DNA from 3 places in the Pseudomonas sp. GL-RE-29 genome. Region 1 is predicted to be linked to each of the others. Evidence: predicted binding sites of a transcription regulator. Region 1 holds the regulator's gene; each other region holds the start of a gene.
What was found. The regulator sigma-54, encoded in region 1, starts transcription at its own class of promoters, with help from an activator protein. The targets are predictions, from matches to a motif close to ANTGGCATNNANNTTGCTNT.
Positions count from the first base shown of each region.

Region 2: glnA (glutamate--ammonia ligase) is a predicted target of sigma-54. The motif match lies at 3,289-3,308, and genes of this name have one in related genera.
Region 3: glnK (P-II family nitrogen regulator) is a predicted target of sigma-54. The motif match lies at 3,938-3,957, and genes of this name have one in related genera.

Region 1 covers NZ_JAGYGD010000012.1:140,427-147,666, reverse strand. Annotated here, with positions in the region: gene KGB21_RS12665 (superoxide dismutase) at 1-383, shown strand, start outside; gene KGB21_RS12660 (ZIP family metal transporter) at 414-1,307, shown strand; gene KGB21_RS12655 (HPr family phosphocarrier protein) at 1,481-1,756, opposite strand; gene rapZ (RNase adapter RapZ) at 1,772-2,629, opposite strand; gene ptsN (PTS IIA-like nitrogen regulatory protein PtsN) at 2,632-3,096, opposite strand; gene hpf (ribosome hibernation-promoting factor, HPF/YfiA family) at 3,109-3,417, opposite strand; gene KGB21_RS12635 (RNA polymerase factor sigma-54) at 3,492-4,985, opposite strand; gene lptB (LPS export ABC transporter ATP-binding protein) at 5,170-5,895, opposite strand; gene lptA (lipopolysaccharide transport periplasmic protein LptA) at 5,895-6,443, opposite strand; gene lptC (LPS export ABC transporter periplasmic protein LptC) at 6,430-7,002, opposite strand; gene KGB21_RS12615 (KdsC family phosphatase) at 7,011-7,240, opposite strand, start outside.
Region 2 covers NZ_JAGYGD010000002.1:184,410-191,649, reverse strand. Annotated here, with positions in the region: gene glnL (nitrogen regulation protein NR(II)) at 1-737, opposite strand, end outside; gene KGB21_RS02600 (DUF4124 domain-containing protein) at 1,061-1,585, opposite strand; gene glnA (glutamate--ammonia ligase) at 1,788-3,194, opposite strand; gene thiI (tRNA uracil 4-sulfurtransferase ThiI) at 3,523-4,977, shown strand; gene typA (translational GTPase TypA) at 5,117-6,937, shown strand; gene KGB21_RS02580 (YkgJ family cysteine cluster protein) at 7,124-7,240, opposite strand, start outside.
Region 3 covers NZ_JAGYGD010000008.1:92,583-99,822, reverse strand. Annotated here, with positions in the region: gene KGB21_RS09360 (methyl-accepting chemotaxis protein) at 1-1,641, shown strand, start outside; gene KGB21_RS09355 (YifB family Mg chelatase-like AAA ATPase) at 1,770-3,263, opposite strand; gene KGB21_RS09350 (accessory factor UbiK family protein) at 3,478-3,744, opposite strand; gene glnK (P-II family nitrogen regulator) at 4,164-4,502, shown strand; gene KGB21_RS09340 (ammonium transporter) at 4,538-5,875, shown strand; gene KGB21_RS09335 (secondary thiamine-phosphate synthase enzyme YjbQ) at 6,090-6,515, shown strand; gene sutA (transcriptional regulator SutA) at 6,617-6,940, shown strand; gene KGB21_RS09325 (HAD family hydrolase) at 7,104-7,240, opposite strand, start outside.

The DNA.
Region 1 (7,240 bases):
GGCACGCCAACCATTCGTTGTTCTGGGAAGTCATGACGCCAGGTGGTGGCGGTAAACCGGAAGGCGCACTGGCTGCGGCCATCGATGAGCAACTGGGCGGACTCGACAGCTTCAAAGAGGCATTCACCAAAGCTGCGCTGACGCGCTTCGGCAGCGGCTGGGCCTGGCTGAGCGTCACGTCACAAAAGACCTTGATCGTGGAGAGCTGCGGCAACCAGGACAGCCCGTTGATGAACGGCAACACGCCGATCCTCGGCCTGGATGTCTGGGAGCACGCCTACTACCTTCAATATCAGAACCGTCGCCCGGAATACATCAGCGCGTTCTACAACGTGATCAATTGGCCAGAAGTTGCCGCGCGCTATCAGGCCGCGCTGATTTAAGTCTTCTGCAAAAACAATCCAAGGCTGACTATGGGCACTGAAACACTGGCGATCGGAAATGGACGAATGTTTCGTTACGCATTTGGGTCGCTGTTACTGCTGGCGGGCATGAGCTTGCTGGTTGCGCATGGGCTGGAATGGCTGGATCTGGAGCCGAAGCTGTCTCGAGCGTTGCAGGGCGGTGCGATCTGCGCCCTCGGCACCGCGCTCGGGGCGGTGCCGGTGCTGGTGATCCGGCGCATGCCCCAGGCACTCAGCGATACGCTGTTGGGGTTTGGTGCCGGAGTGATGCTGGCGGCGACCGCGTTTTCGTTGATCGTGCCGGGCATTGCGGCGGCAGAAAATCTTGGCATGACCCCATGGGCAGCCAGCAGCCTTATCTGTTTTGGCATCATGCTTGGCGCGTTCGGCCTGTTTCTGGTTGATCGCAAGGTCTCCGGGGCTTCGCCGGAAATGCTCGTAGGCACTGTTGAACATCCGGTGATTCCGCCGAGGATCTGGCTGTTCGTATTCGCCATCATTGCCCACAACATTCCCGAAGGCATGGCGGTCGGTGTTTCGGCTGGGGGTGGAATGCCTGATGCAGACAGTTTGGCGATGGGCATCGCCCTGCAGGATGTGCCGGAAGGGCTGGTGATTGCGTTGGTGCTGGCGGGAGCAGGGATGTCGCGCTTCAAGGCATTCCTGATCGGTGCGGCGTCAGGATTGGTCGAGCCGGTGTTCGCACTGTTGTGCGCCTGGCTGGTGAGCCTGGCCGAACTGTTATTGCCTTTGGGATTGGCGCTGGCGGCGGGAGCAATGCTTCTGGTGGTAACCCATGAAGTCATTCCAGAGTCGCGCCGACACGGTCACGACAAGTTGGCCAGTCTTGGGTTGTTGATCGGGTTTTGTTTGATGATGGTGATGGATACGGCGTTGGCTTGAACTGGGCGCAAAAAGCAGAAGGAACACTTGTGGCGAGGGAGCTTGCTCCCGCTCGACTGCGCAGCAGCCGTAATATCAGCCGGCGCGGAGTGTCAGATTCATTGTGACGACAGGTTTTGGGGCTGCTTCGCCGCCCAGCGGGAGCAAGCTCCCTCGCCACAAAAAAGCGGGTGTTACTCGCCTTCGTCGAAGTAGTTGTTGATCAATGCCACCAGTGCATCCAGCGCTTCCTGCTCCTGCTCGCCTTCCGTGCTTAGATAAATCTTTGTGCCCTTGCCGGCCGCCAGCATCATCATCGCCATGATGCTTTTACCGTCGACTGTGGTCTCTGGCGTGCGTCCTACCCTGATCGTGCAATCCTTGAACTGCCCGGCAACTCCAACGAATTTTGCGGACGCGCGGGCGTGCAGGCCCAGCTTGTTGATGATTTCGATTTCCAGAGCAGGCATCGCGGTGTGAATCCTTTAGCTGAGGTCGCGGTGGCGGACCTGGACGTTCTTCAGGGATTGTTGCAGGGTCTTGGCCAAGCGTTCAGTCAGGTAAACGGAGCGGTGATGGCCGCCAGTGCAGCCAATGGCAATGGTGACATAGGCGCGGTTGCTGGCGGCAAAGCGGGGCAACCATTTGAGCAGATAGGTGGATATGTCCTGATACATCTCTTCGACATCCGGTTGTGCCGCCAGGTACTCGGCAACCGGTTGATCGAGTCCGGACTGTTCACGAAGCTCCGGCTTCCAATATGGGTTCGGCAGGCAGCGCACGTCGAACACCAGATCGGCATCCACTGGCATGCCACGCTTGAACCCGAAAGACTCCACCAGGAACGCAGTTCCCGGCTCCGGCTGATTCAGCAGGCGCAGCTTGATGGTATCGCGCAGCTGATACAGGTTCAGGTTGGTGGTGTTTATCTTGAGATCGGCGAGGTCCGCAATCGGTCCGAGCAGAGTGCTCTCGACGCTGATTGCTTCGGCGAGCGATCGGTTGGCGTTGCTCAATGGGTGACGTCGACGGGTTTCCGAGAATCGCTTGAGTAGCGTTTCGTCGTCGGCATCCAGGTACAAGACATCGCACTGGATGTGCCGGCTGCGGACTTCTTCCAGCAGGTCAGGAAAACGAGTCAGATGGCTCGGCAAGTTACGCGCGTCGATGGACACGGCAACCAGTGGCTGAGACAACTCGGTGTGAATCAGTGCGCGCTCGGCCAATTCCGGCAGCAACCCGGCAGGCAGGTTGTCGATGCAGTAGTAGCCATTGTCCTCGAGTACATCGAGGGCGGTACTTTTACCCGAGCCGGAACGGCCACTGACGATGATCAAGCGCATGATTAGTGCCCGTTTTGCTCGTCCAGGACAACCTGATACAAGGCTTCATTGCTCGGAGCGCTGCGCAGTTTTTCGCGCACTTCCTTGCGGTCGAGCATGCTGGCGATCTGGCGCAACAGCTCCAGGTGCGCATCGGTAGCGGCTTGGGGGACCAGCAGAACGAACAGCAGGTCAACCGGCGCGCCGTCGATGGCGTCGAAATCGATTGGGGCGTCCAGGTGCATCAAGGCACTGATGGGTGAATCACAGCCCTTGAGGCGGCAGTGAGGAATGGCGATGCCGTTACCAAAACCGGTGGATCCGAGTTTTTCACGGGCAATCAAAGCCTCGAAGACATCTTGCATCTCCAGATCCGGCACTTCGCGATGGATGAGGTTGGCAATTTGCTCGAGGGCTTTCTTTTTACTGCCGCCCGGCACGTTCACCAGGGAACGGCCGGGGGTCAGGATGCTTTCAAGTCGGATCATGGGTTGGGAGTGTTAACGACCGGTAGCGCCCTGGAGGAGGCTCTGGGTCTTTTCCTTATGCTTTTTGAGTTGTTTATCAAGCTTGTCGGTGAGTGCGTCGATCGCCGCGTACATGTCGGTATGCTCCGCGTTGGCGACCACTTCATTCCCGGGAATATGCAGCGTGGCTTCGATTTTCTGCTTCAGCTTTTCGACCGTCATCGTGACCTGCACGTTGGTGATCTTGTCGAAATGCCTCTCTAATCGTTCGAGTTTTTCGCCGATGTAGGTGCGAAGAGGTTCGGTCACTTCCAGTTGGTGTCCACTGATGTTGACTTGCATACAGCTTCTCCTTCGTTGCCAGTGCATAAAGCGGCAGATCAGATGATCTGCCACTGGAACGCTGTGGCGTGGCTCTACATCAACCGCTTGCGTTCGCTCGAAGGCGCGATCCCGAGGGATTCGCGGTACTTGGCGACGGTGCGGCGAGCCACCTGAATGCCTTGTGCCTCCAGTAAACCAGCGATCTTGCTGTCACTCAACGGCTTTTTCTGATTTTCCGCGGCAACCAGTTTTTTGATGATCGCGCGGATCGCCGTGGACGAGCATTCGCCGCCTTCGGAGGTGCTGACGTGGCTGGAAAAAAAGTATTTCAGTTCATATATGCCCCGCGGGGTATGCATGAATTTCTGCGTAGTCACCCGCGAGATAGTCGACTCGTGCATGCCGACCGCTTCGGCGATGTCATGCAGGACCAACGGTTTCATCGCTTCGTCGCCGTACTCCAGGAAGCCGCGCTGATGCTCGACGATCTGGGTGGCCACTTTCATCAGGGTTTCGTTGCGGCTTTGCAGGCTCTTGATGAACCAGCGGGCTTCTTGCAGCTGATTGCGCATGAAGGTGTTATCGGCGCTGGTATCGGCACGACGGACGAACCCGGCGTACTGAGCGTTGACCCGTAAACGTGGCACCGATTCCTGGTTGAGCTCCACCAGCCAGCGTTCGTTGTCCTTGCGCACGATCACGTCGGGAACGACGTACTCGGCTTCGGTGGACTCGATTTGCGATCCAGGGCGCGGGTTGAGGCTCTGGACCAGTTCGATGACCTGGCGCAGTTCATCTTCCTTAAGCTTCATGCGGCGCATCAGCTGGCTGTAGTCGCGACTGCCGAGCAAGTCGATGTAATCGGTGACCAGGCGCTTGGCTTCAGCCAGCCAAGGGGTCTTGGCGGGCAACTGGCGCAATTGCAGCAACAGGCATTCGCCCAGGTTGCGAGCGCCGATGCCGGCCGGTTCGAATTGCTGGATGCGGTGCAGGACGGCCTCGATTTCGTCGAGCTCGATGTCCAGTTCCGGATCGAAGGCTTCGAGGATTTCCTCGAGCGTCTCGTCCAGGTAGCCCTGATTGTTGATGCAATCGATCAGCGTCACGGCGATCAGGCGATCGGTGTCGGACATCGGCGCCAGGTTCAGTTGCCAGAGCAGGTGGCTTTGTAGGCTCTCCCCGGCGGATGTACGGGTGGTGAAATCCCACTCGTCGTCATCGTTGCTCGGCAGGCTGCTGGCGCTGGTCTGGTAGACGTCTTCCCAGGCAGTATCGACGGGCAGCTCATTGGGTATGCGCTCGTTCCAGTCGCCTTCCTCGAGGTTATCCACCGTCGGGGCGCTTTCCTGGTAGGAGGGTTCCTGAATGTCGCTGTTGGGCTTCTGTTCGGCGTTGTCGGCCAAGGGGTCGGTGTTGTCGAAGTCGTCGCCTTCTTCCTGGCGTTCGAGCATCGGATTGGACTCCAGGGCCTCCTGGATTTCCTGTTGCAGGTCCAGGGTCGACAATTGGAGCAGGCGGATGGCCTGTTGCAGCTGCGGTGTCATCGTCAGCTGCTGGCCCATTCTCAAGACTAGCGATGGTTTCATGGCAGGGGCTTAACACCTTATTCGCCGGCGCACATGCGCCATCCACTACAGGGCGCCGGAGCGCCAAACATAAGCAAATTATATGCCCGAAACTGCAGCGTTTGCCTAGAGCGCTGTAACAATAAAAAAATGTTGATTTTTTATCGCAACAAGCGCTTTCGCGACCTGCCAGACACCTCAGCGCTTACAGGCGGAACTCATGGCCCAAGTACACTTCTTTAACCAGGTCGTTGGCCAGGATGGTTTCTGAGTCGCCTTCGGCGATCAGTTGACCATCGTTGACGATGTAGGCGGTTTCGCAGATATCCAGGGTTTCACGGACGTTGTGGTCGGTGATCAGCACGCCAATGCCCTTGGCCTTGAGGTGGTAGATGATCTGCTTGATGTCGCCTACCGAAATCGGGTCCACGCCGGCGAAAGGTTCATCGAGGAGGATGAATTTCGGGTTGGTGGCCAGCGCCCGGGCGATTTCCACGCGGCGGCGTTCACCACCGGACAGGCTCATGCCAAGGTTGTCGCGAATGTGGCTGATGTGGAATTCCTGCAGCAGGCTTTCCAGCTCCTGGCGACGACCGGCCTTGTCGAGTTCCTTGCGGGTCTCGAGGATTGCCATGATGTTGTCCGCTACTGAAAGCTTGCGGAAGATCGACGCTTCTTGCGGCAGATAGCCGATCCCGGCCTTTGCGCGGCCATGCATCGGCTGGTGGCTGACGTCCAGGTCGTCGATCAGGACGCGGCCCTGATCGGCCTGTACCAGGCCGACGATCATGTAGAAACAAGTAGTCTTGCCGGCGCCGTTGGGGCCAAGCAGGCCGACGATCTGACCGCTGTCGATGGACAGGCTGACGTCACGCACGACCTGACGGCTCTTGTAGCTCTTGGCCAGATGCTGAGCTTTCAGAGTTGCCATTACTGGGCCTTTTGCTCGTCGGTTTTCTTTTTCGGCTGGATCACCATGTCGATGCGCGGACGCGACTCGGTCACCTTGCTGCCGGTAGCGCGACCGGCGCTGGCGAGCTTTTTCTCGGTGTCGTAGACGATTTTCTCGCCCTGGGTGACGTTGTTGTCCTTGTCGATCACTTTGGCGCGATCGATCAGCACGACGCGATTTTGCGAGGCGTGATACTGGATGGTGACGCCGTAGCCTTGGACCGGCTTGGTGTCGCCTGCCGTTTGCAACTGCTCGAAGTAAGCCAGGTTGCCCACCGAGGTCACCACGTCGATATCGCCGTTCGGGGTGCGGGTCATGGTCACCTTGTTGCCGGTAACCTTCATCGAGCCCTGAGTGATGATCACGTCACCGGTGTAGGTGGCAATGCCGTTCTTGTCGTCCAGTTGGGCGTCGTCGGCCTGAATGCGGATAGGCTGTTGTTGATCGTCCGGCAGAGCCCAGGCGCTCACGCTTCCCAGTGCTGCGCCCAGACTGAGCAAAATAGGGAGGGTTTTAACGAGCCTCATACTGTCCTCTTACGTTCGATAGCAGGTGTATCCTGCTTTCTTTCAAATACGCTTTCATTCCGTTACCAGTCGATACACCGCCAGCGCCGTCGATTCTAACGGGTTGCTCGGTCTGCGCATATTGCTGTTGCGGGAACACGGTCATGCGAGTGGTGGTGATCAGGGTTCTGCGGTTTTTTTCGTCGAAACGCGTGATGCGTACCGAGTCGATCAGTTCAACCTGTGTACCGTCCGGATTGACTTCACCCTTTTCGCTCTGGACGTGCCACGGGAACTCCGTACCGCGGAACATGTTCAGGTCGGGGTTGGTCAGCAGCGTCACTTCGGTTGCTTTCAGGTGTTCGACTTTATCGGACGTCATCTCGTATTGCAGTTTGCCATCCGGCAGGAACTGCACGCTGTGGGCGTTGATGGCGTAATAGTCGATCGCGCTTTCGTCGACTTTCACCACTGGCTTGTCGAGGAAGCGTTCCGGGCTGATGTTCCAGTAGCCGACCGCAGCGAAAATCGCCGTGATGGAACCGAACACCAGTATGTTGCGAATCTTTTTGCTCAACATGGTTTGGCTCACAGGTACGCGGCGTTGGCCGCATCGAGACGGCCCTGGGCGCGCAGGATCAATTCGCAGAATTCGCGGGCGGCACCCTCGCCACCGCGGGCCTGAGTCACGCCGTGAGCGTGTTCACGTACGAAGCTGGCGGCGTTGGCCACTGCCATGCCCAGGCCGACGCGGCGAATCACCGGCAGGTCGGGCAGGTCGTCGCCGAGGTAGGCGACCTGTTCATAGCTTAGGTTGA
Region 2 (7,240 bases), on a different contig from region 1:
AGGACTGCCTGAATCATTTGTTCGCGATCGATCAGGACGTCGGGAATGCTTGGGTCATAGTCACGCACCAATGTAATGCAGCCTTGGCTTTCGGCCTCGACCAGATGGCAGACGCGCTCCAACACCTCGTGGATGTTGCACATCGCCAGCGACGGCAGCTTGTTGGAGCCGAGCATGCGGTCCACCAGATTTCTCAGGCGGTCGGCTTCTTCGATGATGACGTTGGTGTAGTCGCGCAGGCTTTCTTCCGGCAGCTCACGGGCCAGCAATTGCGCCGCGCCGCGAATCCCGCCCAGGGGGTTTTTGATTTCATGGGCCAGGCCGCGCACCAGCATCTTGCTGGTTTCCTGCTTCGACAGTTGCGCTTCTTCCTTGGTGATACGCAGCAAGCGGTCACGGGGATGGACTTCGAGCAGCAGCATTGTCTTGCCATCGCTCAGGATAGGCGTCACGGCGTAATCGACGGTCAGGGTTTGGCCGGTGAGGGCGGTGAGCATCGCTTCACGTTTGGTGAACGGGTGCGCCTGCTGCACCGCCTGACGCAAGGAATTCAGCGCCTCGGTGGATTCGGTGAATAACTCGCTGATGAATTGCCCATGGCTGCGCTGGCCGCTGATGGCCAGAAGCATCTCCGCCGCCGGGTTCATGTACTCAAGGCGCAATTCGGCGTCGAGCAGGATGGTCGCGGTGGTGAGGTTGTCGAGTAGCAAGCGGTGCAGTGCGTCGCTAATGGTCATCGGGACCTCTTTTGGAGCAGGGCGGCGCGCAGGAAAAAAGCGCTGATGCGGGGAAAATGCAAAAACCAAACCAAGGCTCCGAAAAGAAGCGTTAAACGCCTGAAACGGGCGTTTGACGCTCGATTGCGTGGCGTACTGCCAGCTAACGCGGGTACTTTCGAACCAAAATGGGTTGAAGTGTGAGCGCAGTGCAACGAATCGCACCAATATAGTGCGCAAAGCTGAACGACGTTTGAAAGGTGCAAGAACGAACTTTTTTCTTCGGGTTCGTCGGTAAGTGGGGATTTCGGTCGTCGGCCGAAGATGCGTTTGAAGGCACCCGATCAGCGCCCAGGCCCTCGATGCTTTCGCACCCGTTGCACGTAAAAAGTGACTGTCGAGCTCTGCTGAACCACGGTTTCGCCGTCAATCACTTGCACTGCCAGACTGTGTTCACCGCGGTCGATGTTCACCAATTGGAGGATTGGTACGTTGGTTGGCTGGCCGTAAGGTTGGCCATCCAGAAGCAGTCTCAATAGATGAGGGGCTTGCAGACGCGGTTTGATCAGTGCGTTGACGGTGAAGGTGCCATTGTTGGCGCGCAGGGCTTCGGTGGTGGGCAGACCGGTGAGTTCCAGCACCTCGTAGGCGGCTTGGGGTTGTTCCTTTGGTTTGGGTTGAGTCGGGGGCGCAGGAGGCGACAAGGGTTCGACGCGATTGAGCGGCGGCAGCTCGACCGGCTGGGCGTTCACACCGTCAGGTGGTTGATTGCTGTAGGCCGTGTTGCCCTCGGCGTCAGTGTACTTGTAGATCTGCGCCGATACGGGCAGGGCGATCAGCAAAAGGATGAAGAGAAAACCACGACCCATAAAATCGACCGGAAACGAAAGCGATAGGTGCAGCATAGGGCAGGGTTGGTGGTAGACCCAAGTCGCTAAACATTTGGGCATGATTTACGGGTTTTCCCAAACATCACAAATCCGTCTGTAGGAGCCGTGAAATGACGGGCACAAAAAAAGGCCTCCCGAAGGAGGCCTTTCTTGTCACGCCGCTTGCGCAGGCGCTACCGGATTAGCAGCTGTAGTACAGCTCGTATTCCAGTGGGTGTACGAAGGTACGTACCTTGATTTCTTCTTCGCTTTTCAGGGCGATGTAAGCGTCGATGAAATCGTCGCTGAAAACGCCGCCTTTGGTCAGGAACGCACGACCTTTGTCCAGCTCTTCCAGGGCTTCTTTCAAGCTGCCGCAAACTTGTGGGATCTCTTTCGCCTCTTCAGGCGGCAGGTCGTACAGGTTTTTGTCAGCAGCATCGCCAGGGTGAATCTTGTTCTGGATACCGTCCAGGCCAGCCATCAACAGGGCGGCGAAGCACAGGTACGGGTTGGCAGCCGGATCCGGGAAGCGAGCTTCGATACGGCGGGCTTTAGGGCTCGACACGTAAGGAATACGGATCGAAGCGGAGCGGTTGCGAGCCGAGTAGGCCAGCATAACTGGAGCTTCGAAGCCTGGAACCAGACGCTTGTAGGAGTTGGTCGCCGGGTTGGTGAAGCCGTTCAGGGCTTTACCGTGCTTGATGATGCCGCCGATGAAGTAAAGGGCGGTATCGGACAGGCCGGCATAGCCTTCGCCTGCGAAGGTGTTCTTGCCATCTTTCCAGATGGACATGTGTACGTGCATACCCGAACCGTTGTCGCCGTACAGCGGCTTAGGCATGAAGGTCGCGGTGCGGCCGTAAGCGTCAGCAACGTTGTGTACAACGTACTTCAGGGTTTGGGTTTCGTCGGCTTTCTTCACCAGGGTGTTGAACTTGACGCCGATTTCGTTCTGGCCGGCAGTTGCCACTTCGTGGTGGTGAACTTCGACGGTCAGGCCCATTTCTTCCAGTGCGTTGCACATGGAGGTACGGATTTCGTGGTCGTGGTCGAACGGTGGAACCGGGAAGTAGCCGCCTTTGACGCCTGGACGGTGGCCCTTGTTGCCGCCTTCGATGTCCTGGTCGGACATCCAGGAGCCTTGTTCGGAGTAGATCTTGAACATGGAGCCGGAGATGTCGGACTTGAACTTCACTTGGTCAAAGATGAAGAACTCTGGCTCTGGACCAGCGAATACGGTGTCACCGATACCGGTGGATTTCAGGTGTTCTTCAGCGCGCTTGGCGATCGCACGTGGGTCGCGGTCGTAGCCTTGCATGCTCGAAGGTTCGATGATGTCGCAGACCAGGATCAGGGTCGGCTCTTCGGTGAACGGGTCCAGGACAGCGGTGGAGTCGTCCGGCATCAGGATCATGTCGGAGGCTTCGATGCCTTTCCAGCCAGCGATGGAGGAACCGTCGAACATTTTGCCGACTTCAAAGAAGTCATCATCCAGCGCATCGCGAGCCGGCATGGTCACGTGGTGCTGAGTGCCCTTGGTGTCTGTGAAGCGCAGATCAATCCACTTGACGTCATGATCTTTGATGAGTTGAACCGACTTCGACATAGTGTCCTCCGGGTGGATTAGGGCTGGTAGTGGATGCCCTTAAATGTTTGTGATGCCGGCGCGAATACTCTGCCAAGGCAACCTGCCTCACAAGGGAGCAAATTGCATGCCAGTGCCCCACCATGGGTTTTTTGCCCCAAATTCACGCTTATAGACGTGCAAAGCTTCTTAAAGCAGAAAAATGCGCTCCTTAATGTGGCGCTGGAAAGTGAAAGTGACCCGTTTTGGTGCGCGCAAAACCTTCTGCACATTAACTGGTTAAACCTTGAGCAATTTCCGCTATAATCCGCGCCCCCCTTTTTCGGCAGGCCCTGCGCGCGCTGTTTCCATGAAATTAATCGTAAAAGTCTTCCCCGAGATCACCATCAAGAGCCGCCCGGTACGGATGCGTTTCATCCGTCAGTTGGCCAAGAACATCCGTGCCGTGCTCCGCGATCTGGACCCGGCTGTGGTGGTGAACGGCGTGTGGGACAACCTCGAGCTGGAAACCCGCGTCAGCGATCCCAAGGCCCTGAAAGAGATGGGCGAGCGCCTGAGCTGCATGCCGGGCGTCGCGCACTTCCTGCAAATCGACGAATACCCGCTGGGCGACTTCGACGACATCGTCGAGAAGTGCAAACAGCATTACGGCGATGCGCTGGCCGGGAAGATTTTTTCGGTGCGTTGCAAACGCGCCGGCAAGCACCCATTTAGCTCCATAGACATCGAGAAATACGTCGGTAGCCAGTTGCGCCGACAGTGCGGTGCCGCCGGGATCGATCTGAAAAAGCCTGAAATCGAAGTTCGCATCGAAGTTCGCGACCAACGGTTGTTCGTGATCCACAGCCAGCACACCGGCATCGGCGGTTATCCGCTGGGAGCACTGGAACAGACGCTTGTGTTGATGTCCGGCGGGTTCGATTCCACCGTCGCGGCCTACCAGATCATGCGCCGTGGCCTGATGGCCCATTTCTGCTTCTTTAACCTGGGTGGACGGGCCCACGAGCTGGGCGTGATGGAAGTCGCGCACTTCATCTGGAAGAAGTACGGCAGCTCGCAACGCGTGCTATTTGTCAGTGTGCCGTTCGAGGAAGTGCTCGGAGAAATTCTCGGCAAAGTCGATAACAGTCATATGGGCGTAGTATTGAAGCGTATGATGTTGCGCGCTGCGTCGAAAATTGCTGATCGGCTGCAGATCGAGGCGCTGGTCACCGGTGAAGCGATCTCCCAGGTTTCGAGCCAGACATTGCCGAACCTGAACGTGATCGACTGCGTGACCGAGAAGCTGGTGCTGCGCCCGCTGATCGCCAGTCACAAGCAGGACATCATCGATACGGCCAACGAAATCGGCACCGCCGACTTCGCCAAGCACATGCCGGAATACTGCGGGGTCATTTCGGTGAACCCCAAGACCGCTGCAAAACGCCATCGCGTGGAGCACGAAGAGAAAGAGTTCGACATGGCCGTCCTTGAGCGTGCGCTCGAGAACGCCAAACTGGTACCGATCGATCGCGTGATCGATGAATTGGGCCAGGACGTACAGATTGAAGAAGTCAGCGATGCGCTGGCCGGTCAGATCGTCATCGACATCCGTCACCCGGATGCCGCTGAAGATGACCCGCTGGAGCTTGCTGGTATCGAGGTACAGACGATGCCGTTTTATGCACTGAACGCTCGTTTCAAGGAACTGGACCCTACTCGCCAGTACCTGCTGTATTGCGACAAAGGCGTGATGAGTCGCCTGCATGCCCACCATTTGCTCAGTGAGGGGCATGCCAATGTGCGCGTTTATCGACCGAGCTAAGTGCCCGGGGCTGTTTGCCTGTGGCCTGCGTCACCGGCCCCCCGATGCCACCGTCAAGCTGTAACGGCTTTTACGGACGCTACTGTTAATCGCTGCCAAGACTTGTCAGCACACCGAATCCTCTGATCGAGATACACAAGTGATCGAAAATCTACGCAACATCGCCATCATTGCTCACGTTGACCATGGTAAAACCACCCTGGTAGACAAACTCCTGCGTCAATCCGGCACCCTGGAGCGCAACGAGCTCAACGACGAGCGCGTGATGGACTCCAACGACCAGGAAAAAGAGCGCGGTATTACCATTCTGGCGAAAAACACCGCCATCAACTGGAACGGCTACCACATCAACATCGTGGACACCCCGGGCCACGCCGACTTCGGCGGCGAAGTTGAACGCGTAATGTCGATGGTTGACTCCGTTCTGCTGCTGGTTGACGCTCAAGACGGCCCTATGCCGCAAACCCGTTTCGTGACCAAGAAGGCTTTCGAAGCCGGCCTGCGTCCGATCGTGTGCATCAACAAGGTTGACCGTCCAGGCGCGCGTCCGGACTGGGTTCTGGACCAGATCTTCGACCTGTTCGACAACCTGGGTGCCACCGAAGAACAGCTGGACTTCAAAGTCGTCTACGCCTCGGCCCTGAACGGTATTGCCGGTCTGGACCACAACGAAATGGCTGAAGACATGACCCCGCTGTACCAGTCGATCGTCGACAACGTACCCGCGCCGGCTGTTGACCGTGACGGTCCGTTCCAGATGCAGATCTCCGCACTGGACTACAACAGCTTCCTGGGTGTTATCGGTGTTGGCCGTATCGCTCGTGGTCGCATCAAGCCGAACTCCCCGGTTGTCGCTATCGGCGCCGACGGCAAGAAGCGTAACGGTCGTATCCTGAAGCTGATGGGTCACCACGGTCTGCACCGTGTAGACGTTGACGAAGCTGCTGCAGGCGACATCGTGTGCATCAGCGGTATGGACTCGCTGTTCATCTCCGACACCCTGTGCCACCCGGACACCGTTGAAGCGATGAAGCCGTTGACCGTCGACGAGCCAACCGTTTCCATGACCTTCCAGGTAAACGACTCGCCATTCTGCGGTAAAGAAGGCAAGTTCGTGACTTCCCGTAACATCAAGGAACGTCTGGACAAAGAGCTGCTGTACAACGTTGCACTGCGCGTTGAAGAAGGCGACTCGGCTGACAAGTTCAAGGTTTCCGGCCGTGGCGAACTGCACCTCTCGGTACTGATCGAAACCATGCGTCGCGAAGGCTTCGAAATGGCTGTAGGCCGTCCGGAAGTGATCATCCGTCTGGTTGACGGCGTGAAGCACGAACCGTTCGAAAACGTCACCATCGACCTGCCGGAAGAATCCCAAGGCAAGGTGATGGAAGAGATGGGCCTGCGTAAAGGCGACCTGACCAACATGGTGCCGGATGGCAAAGGCCGTGTACGTCTGGAATACAACATCCCTGCTCGTGGTCTGATCGGTTTCCGTAACCAGTTCCTGACCCTGACCAACGGTGCTGGCATCCTGACCTCGATCTTCGACCGTTACGACGTGATGAAGTCGGGCGACATGTCCGGCCGTCAGAACGGCGTTCTGGTTTCGGTTGAAACCGGCAAGGCGCTGACCTACTCCCTGGAAACCCTGCAGGCACGTGGCAAGCTGTTCGTAGAGCACGGTCAGGAAATCTACAACGGTCAGATCGTTGGTCTGAACAGCCGTGACAACGACCTGGGCGTTAACCCTACCAAGGGCAAGAAGCTCGACAACATGCGTGCGTCGGGTAAAGACGAAACCATCGCTCTGGTTCCACCTGTTCGCTTCACCCTGGAACAGGCTCTGGAATTCATCCAGGACGACGAGCTGTGTGAAGTCACTCCTAAGTCCATCCGTCTTCGCAAGAAGATCCTGGACGAAAGCGAGCGTACCCGCGCTGCCAAGAAAGCCAAGGCGTAACATTTAGCCTGGCTTAACGAAAACGCCCCCGGTCGAGAGACCGGGGGCGTTTTTGTTTGTCTGCGATTTACGCCGAGCCTTTGTGGCGAGGGAGCTTGCTCCCGCTCGGCTGCGCAGCAGTCGTAAAATTTTGGGGTCGCTGCGCAACCCAGCGGGAGCGAGCTCCCTCGCCACGGATGTAACCGGTCAGAACCGCTCGATACTCCGCGAATACTGTTCGCGCACAACTTCTTTCGGCTTGTACGCGCAATACCCCGGCCGCGGGCCGATTTTCGGGTGGTTGCGGCAAGTATCCGGGCGCTT
Region 3 (7,240 bases), on a different contig from region 1:
TTCAACGAAGTGGACGAGTTCAAGCAATTGACTGCGGGGGTGGCCACGGTATTCGTGCGCAGCGGTGAAGACTTCATTCGCGTCAGCACATCCTTGACCAAGCAGGATGGCAATCGGGCTATCGGTACGCTGCTCGATCACGCCAACCCGGCTTATGCACGCTTGATGGCGGGGCAGAGCTATGTCGGACGCGCGCTGCTGTTTGATCGTTTCTATATGACGCAATACACCCCCGTGCGGGATGGCGGCGGTAAGGTCATCGCCGTGCTGTTTGTAGGATTTGATTACACCGACGCGCAGAAAGCGCAGTTCGAAAACCTCAAGCGTTTCCGCATCGGTCAGACCGGTTCTCTGGCGTTGCTGGACGAGCAGAACAAGTGGCTGGTGCCGATTGCCGGGGTGCAAGTACCGGATCAGGCCATTGCGACCATCAACGGCTTGGCGAAAACACCAGGCAAGGGTGATTTCTGGAGCGACAAGTCCGAAGATTTCTATAGCGTGGCCGTGCCGTTCGAAGGCGGGCCGTGGTCGGTGGTGGCGAGTATGCCGAAAACCGAGATCAGCGCCGTGACCTGGAGCGTCGGCATTCAATTGGCCATCGGCAGTCTGTTGGCGATGCTGATCGCGGTGGGTTCAGCGGTCTGGTTGCTGCGCAGCAAACTCGCACCGCTGGGTGATCTGGTGCGTCAGGCCGAGGCGTTGGGTGCCGGTGATCTGAGCGTGCGCCTGAGCGTGTCGAGTAACGACGAAATCGGCCAGCTGGCCCGCGCTTTCAATCAGATGAGCCAAGCGTTGTCGACCATGGTCGAGCACATCCGTAACGCCTCGATGGAGGTCAACAGCCGCGCTCAGGCCTTGTCCGGTTTGTCCGGTGGCGCCTATGAAGGCATGGAGCAGCAATCCGGCGAAATCACCAGCATGGCTGGCGCCGTGGAAGAATTCAGCGCCACGTCCCTGAACATTGCCGACAACATGGGCAGCACCCAGCGTCTGGCCCAGGAAAACGCACAGCAAACCCAGATCGGTCGTACATCGATGGACGAAGCGTCCTCGTCGCTGGAGCAAATCGCCGGTGCGTTGAACAGCACGGCGACGGTGATCAACACCTTGGGGCAGCGCTCCCAGGAAATCGGCGGCATCGTCGGTGTGATCACTTCGATTGCCGAACAGACCAACCTGCTGGCGCTGAATGCTGCGATCGAAGCCGCTCGCGCCGGTGAGCAGGGCCGCGGCTTTGCCGTGGTGGCTGATGAAGTGCGCAACCTGGCCTCGCGGACCCGTCAGGCCACGGACGAAATTTCCGTGATGATCCAGAGCATCCAACAGGAAACCGGCAACGCCATCAGCACCATGGAGCAGGGCAATGTGCTGATGCAGGAAGGCTTGTCGCGCAATGCCAACGTGGCTTCGGCACTGGCGCGGATCGACGAACAAAGCCGCTCGGCCGGTCAGCAATTTGCTGCGATTACCACGGCGACTCAGGAGCAGAGCAGCACTGCGACTTTGCTCAGCAGCAATTTGCAGAGTATTGCCCTGGCCAACAGTGAGCAGCGTGAGGTGGTGTCCAACCTGGTGGTCACTGCTAAAGAGCTGGAGAAACTGGCGGCGGATTTGCGTTCCGAGGTTGACCGCTTCCGTTGAGGCGCGGCTGAAATCGCCATCGCGGGCAAGCCCGCTCCCACAGGGTTTGTTGGTCTGCAATCGTGTGAAGCACGCTGAACCTGTGGGAGCGTGGCTTGCCCGCGATGGGAGCGACGCGGTGTCGGCACTTATTGCGTCGCCGGCCGATACTGCAATGCTTCGGCCAGATGCTCGCGGCTGATCCCTTCGACCTGCTCCAGATCCGCCAACGTCCGCGCTACCTTCAGCAACCGGTGCGCCGAACGCAGCGAAAGGGTTAGCCGTTCACAGGCGTTTTCCAGCCAATGCTCATCGGCTGTGGATAACTTGCAGTGCCGACGAACCCCCGGCAGATCAAGGAAAGCGTTGGCGCAGCCCTGACGTTTTTGCTGTCGTTCGCGAGCCTCAGCGACCAGTGCTGCTGCGCTGGCGCTGTCCTCTCCTGGTTTCACTGCCGGATTCAACGCGGTGGCCTCCCGCGCCACGGTCAGGTGCAAGTCGATCCGATCCAGCAACGGTCCTGAGAGTTTGTTGCGATAACGCTGAACCATGTCAGGTGTGCAAGAGCACCGCCCAGTGGGTTCACCAAGATATCCACAGGGGCACGGATTCATCGCCGCCACCAACTGAAAACGCGCCGGAAACCGAACGCGATCTTTCGCCCGCGAAATCACGATATGGCCGGATTCCAGTGGCTCCCTTAAAACCTCCAGCACCTTGCGATCAAACTCTGGCAGCTCATCCAGGAACAGCACGCCATGATGAGCAAGTGTGATCTCGCCGGGTTGCGGTTTCGAGCTGCCGCCAACCAACGCCGGGCCGGAGGCAGAGTGATGGGGTTGCCTGAAGGGGCGCTGCGGCCAATGGCTCAACGGCGTGCAACTGCTGACTGACTGAATTGCCGCCACTTCCAGAGCTTCGCTTTCGCTCAGCGGTGGCAGCAATCCTGGCAGGCGGCTCGCCAGAAGCGTCTTGCCGGTACCTGGAGGCCCGCTGAACAGCAAGTTGTGCGCACCCGCCGCAGCAATCAACAGCGCCCGTTTGGCAGCTTGCTGCCCCTGTACTTCATTCAAATCGGGGTAGGGCTTGCTCGCGTGAATCAAACCATCGGAGACATACGGTTCAACCGGCGTGTGCCCGTTGAAATGGGCGACGGCTTCCAGCAGATGATCCACCGCAATCACCTTCAGTCCCGACGCGAGACAGGCCTCCTCGGCGTTCACCCGCGGCACCATCAACGAACGCCCGGCCTTGCGCGCCGCCAATGCCGCTGGCAACACCCCACGAACCGCCCGCACCGCGCCTGACAGCGCCAGTTCTCCCAGACACTCCACATCATCCAGCGTCAACGCCGGCACCTGCACACTGGCCGAAAGAATCCCCAAGGCAATCGCCAAATCGAACCGCCCGCCATCCTTGGGCAAATCCGCCGGGGCCAGATTGAGCGTGATCCGCCGTGCCGGAAATTGCAGCCCCGAATTGATGATCGCACTGCGCACCCGATCCTTGCTCTCCTTCACCGCGGCCTCGGGCAGGCCGACCATGGTCAGCGACGGCAAGCCGTTGGCCAGATGGACTTCGACGGTTACGGCGGGCGCTTCCACACCCACCTGGGCGCGGCTGTGGACGATGGCGAGAGACATGGTCGTTCCTTGAGTTGTACAGGGGGCCGCTTCCTGCGGGTTTTTCAAGGGTAGTTGGCGGGGGAGATTCTGGCGGGGCGGTTGAGGAGGCAAACCTTCACTGGATGTTGCAGGTGCTTAACCTGTAGGAGCCGGCTTGCTGGCGATGGCGACAAGTCAGTCAACATCGTTGTTGAATGATCAAACGCGATCGCCAGCAAGCCGGCTCCTGCAGTTATTCGGTTTGTGCTGGTGGGTTTAGCTTCGCTTCCATCTCAGCGACCTTGGCCTCAAGTGCCTCCAACCGTGCCCGTGTCCGCGCCAGTACGACCATCTGACTATCAAACTCTTCCCGGCTCACCAGATCCAGCTTGCTGAAGCCACTCTGCAGCAACATTTTGAACTGACTTTCGATCTCTGCTTTCGGCAGTGGGGTGTCGCCGCTGAAGAGGCGGGAGGCGGTGCCGGTCAGGGCATCGAGGAAGTCTTTGGGCGCGAGCATGGTGAATGTCCTGGAAACAATGGCGGGCAGTGTATCACGCAGTGTCTATAGTCAAATTCGCCGGCTAGGGATGCACGCTTTTCGCGCATGCAGACGGACGGCGTCGCACCGTTGTTGTGCGTAACGAGCCGGGTGTTGTTGCGAAGTGGTTACGATCAGAGGGCAAAGGCTTGAAATCAGTGAAAATTCTGGAGATGGCAAGCTTTCTGCTTAGACCCTGATGACCCATGCACTGATGCAGTCGCTGTGACGAATGCAGTGCGCCGAACGAAACGCGGGGAGTGTTTCGCAAGGAGCGGTTAGCTGGCGTCGGACGGGCAAGTAAGGCCGACGATGCGTTACAAAGCCAGGCACTGCGCTTAGACTTGAGACGGGTTTGTTTTCCTGGGGCAAGTCCACCAATTCGGGAGAGAGTTTTCATGAAGCTAGTCACTGCCATCATCAAGCCGTTCAAGTTGGACGACGTGCGCGAGTCGTTGTCCGAGATCGGCGTGCAGGGCATTACCGTTACTGAAGTCAAAGGCTTCGGTCGGCAGAAGGGTCACACCGAGCTGTATCGCGGCGCGGAGTACGTGGTCGATTTCCTGCCAAAGGTGAAGATTGATGTCGCCATTGACGACAAGGATCTCGACCGGGTTATCGAGGCGATAACCAAGGCCGCCAACACCGGCAAGATCGGTGACGGCAAGATTTTCGTGGTCAATCTGGAACAGGCGATTCGCATCCGTACCGGCGAAACCGATACCGACGCAATCTAAGCCGCCACAAACCCAACGCCCCAGGAGAAAACAATATGACTCTGCGTAAATTCGCAGGGCTAGGAGCCCTGTTGTCCCTCGTAATGCCCAGCCTGGCCATGGCGGCAGACGAAGTGGCAGCTCCAGTCCTCAACTCCGGCGACACCGCCTGGATGTTGACCTCGACAGCCCTCGTGCTGTTCATGACCATTCCCGGCCTCGCGCTGTTCTACGGCGGCATGGTTCGGTCGAAAAACATTCTTTCCGTGATGATGCAGTGCTTCGCCATTACCGGTCTGATCAGCGTCCTGTGGGTCATTTATGGCTACAGCATCGCGTTCGACACCACGGGCATGGAGCAGGGCGTCGTCAACTTCAACTCGTTCTTCGGCGGCATGGGCAAGGCGTTCCTCGCCGGTGTCACGCCAGCCAGCCTGACCGGCCCGGCAGCGCTGTTCCCTGAGGCGGTGTTCATCACCTTCCAGATGACCTTTGCCATCATCACCCCGGCGCTGATCGTCGGTGCCTTCGCCGAGCGGATGAAGTTCTCCGCGATGCTGATCTTCATGGGCATCTGGTTCACCCTGGTTTATGCACCGATCGCGCACATGGTCTGGTCCGGCAACGGCGGCCTGATGTGGGACTGGGGCGTGCTGGACTTCGCCGGCGGCACCGTGGTGCACATCAACGCCGGTGTGGCCGGTCTGATCGCCTGCCTGGTACTGGGCAAGCGTAAAGGCTTCCCGACCACGCCGATGGCGCCGCACAACCTCGGCTATACCCTGATGGGCGCGGCGATGCTGTGGGTCGGTTGGTTCGGTTTCAACGCCGGTTCCGCTGCGGCGGCCAACGGCACCGCCGGCATGGCGATGCTCGTTACACAAATCGCTACCGCTGCCGCTGCACTGGGCTGGATGTTCGCTGAGTGGGTCACCCACGGTAAGCCAAGCGCATTGGGTATTGCTTCGGGTGTGGTTGCTGGCCTGGTTGCGATTACCCCGGCGGCTGGCACCGTAGGCCCGATGGGCGCTCTGGTGATCGGTCTTGCAGCTGGTGTGGTGTGCTTCTTCTGCGCAACCACCCTGAAACGCAAACTCGGCTATGACGATTCCCTGGATGCCTTCGGCGTACACGGTATCGGCGGTATCCTCGGCGCGATCCTGACCGGTGTGTTCGCTGCACCGTCCCTGGGTGGCTTCGGCACCGTGACCGACATCGCTGCACAAGTCTGGATTCAATGCAAAGGCGTGGGCTTCACGGTGATCTACACCGCGATCGTCACCTTCATCATTCTCAAGGTGCTGGATGCCGTCATGGGGCTGCGCATCACTGAAGAAGAAGAGGCCGTCGGCATCGATCTGGCGCTTCACAACGAACGCGGCTACAACTTGTAAGTACGCGCATAAAAAATTTGCCCGGCTTGCCGGGCATTTTTTTGTCTGGAATTTGTCATCAAAGGAAGCGCTGAAAGGTTTTTTCTTACAGCTTTTACGACGTTTGCGACGAGTGTTTTTGTGCCGCCAATGGCTTACAGGATAGAAGGAATATTAGGGCCTTTGTTTTTTCCCAGAGCGCGCTAGAATGCGCCCCGAACGTGCGGAGAACTGTATGTGGCAACAGACTCTGATTACCCTGCGGGCGAGGCCCCGGGGCTTTCATCTGGTAACGGACGAGTTACTCGCCGGCCTGCCTGAACTCAAGGCGTGTCGGGTCGGTCTGTTGCATTTGTGGCTGCAGCATACCTCGGCGTCGTTGACCATCAACGAGAACGCCGATCCGGCGGTACGTCGCGACTTCGAACGATTTTTCAATCGTCTGATCCCACAAGGAACAGACGGATATGAGCATAACGACGAAGGCCTGGACGACCTCCCGGCGCACTTCAAGGCCAGCGTGCTTGGCTGTCAGCTCAGTTTGCCGATCTCGGCGGGCCGACTGGCGTTAGGGACCTGGCAAGGCGTTTATCTGGGCGAGCACCGTGATCATGGCGGTGCTCGTAAAGTCCTCGCCACCGTGCACGGTGAAGGGGCATAACCGCTGGTCAGCAGCGGTTGTTGATTTTTTTCCGGCAGCCTTCGACAGAGGGCAAAGCTGGGCTATAACTAATCTGCTTTTCGCAAGTCATGAGGTAGAACATGAGCGACGATGATCTGGAAAACGACGACCTCGAAGTAGGCGACGAAGACGAGGCCGAAGAAGGCCTGGAAGCAGCAGCGGAAGACGTTGCTGACGACGACGGCGGTGATGCGCCCGCGCCGACTGCCAAAGGCAAAGCCAAGGCAGCGGTATCGGTCGATGAGCTGCCGAGTGTCGAAGCCAAGAACAAGGAGCGCGACGCCCTGGCCAAGGCCATGGAAGAGTTCCTTGCGCGTGGTGGCAAGGTGCAGGAAGTGGAGGCCAACGTGGTCGCCGATCCGCCCAAGAAGCCGGATAACAAGTACGGTAGCCGGCCTATCTGAGGCTGCTACCTGCTTGCTGAAAAAGCCCGCCGTCGCTGCGGGCTTTTTCATGCCTCAAACAAAATCCTGCGTAACCCCTGTAGGAGCCGGCTTGCTGGCGATGGCGCCAGGTCAGGCAACATCGTTGTTGAATGATGAACCGTGATCGCCAGCAAGCCGGCTCCTACAGAGGTGATGTTGCGCTGGCATTCCAGAGCGCCAACAACGCCGGCAGTTCGGTCAGGCTGCGAATTTCCGCATCGGGCAGGCGCTCGGCTTCCCAGGTTTTTCCCGCAGGGTTGAACCAGATCGCCCGCAACC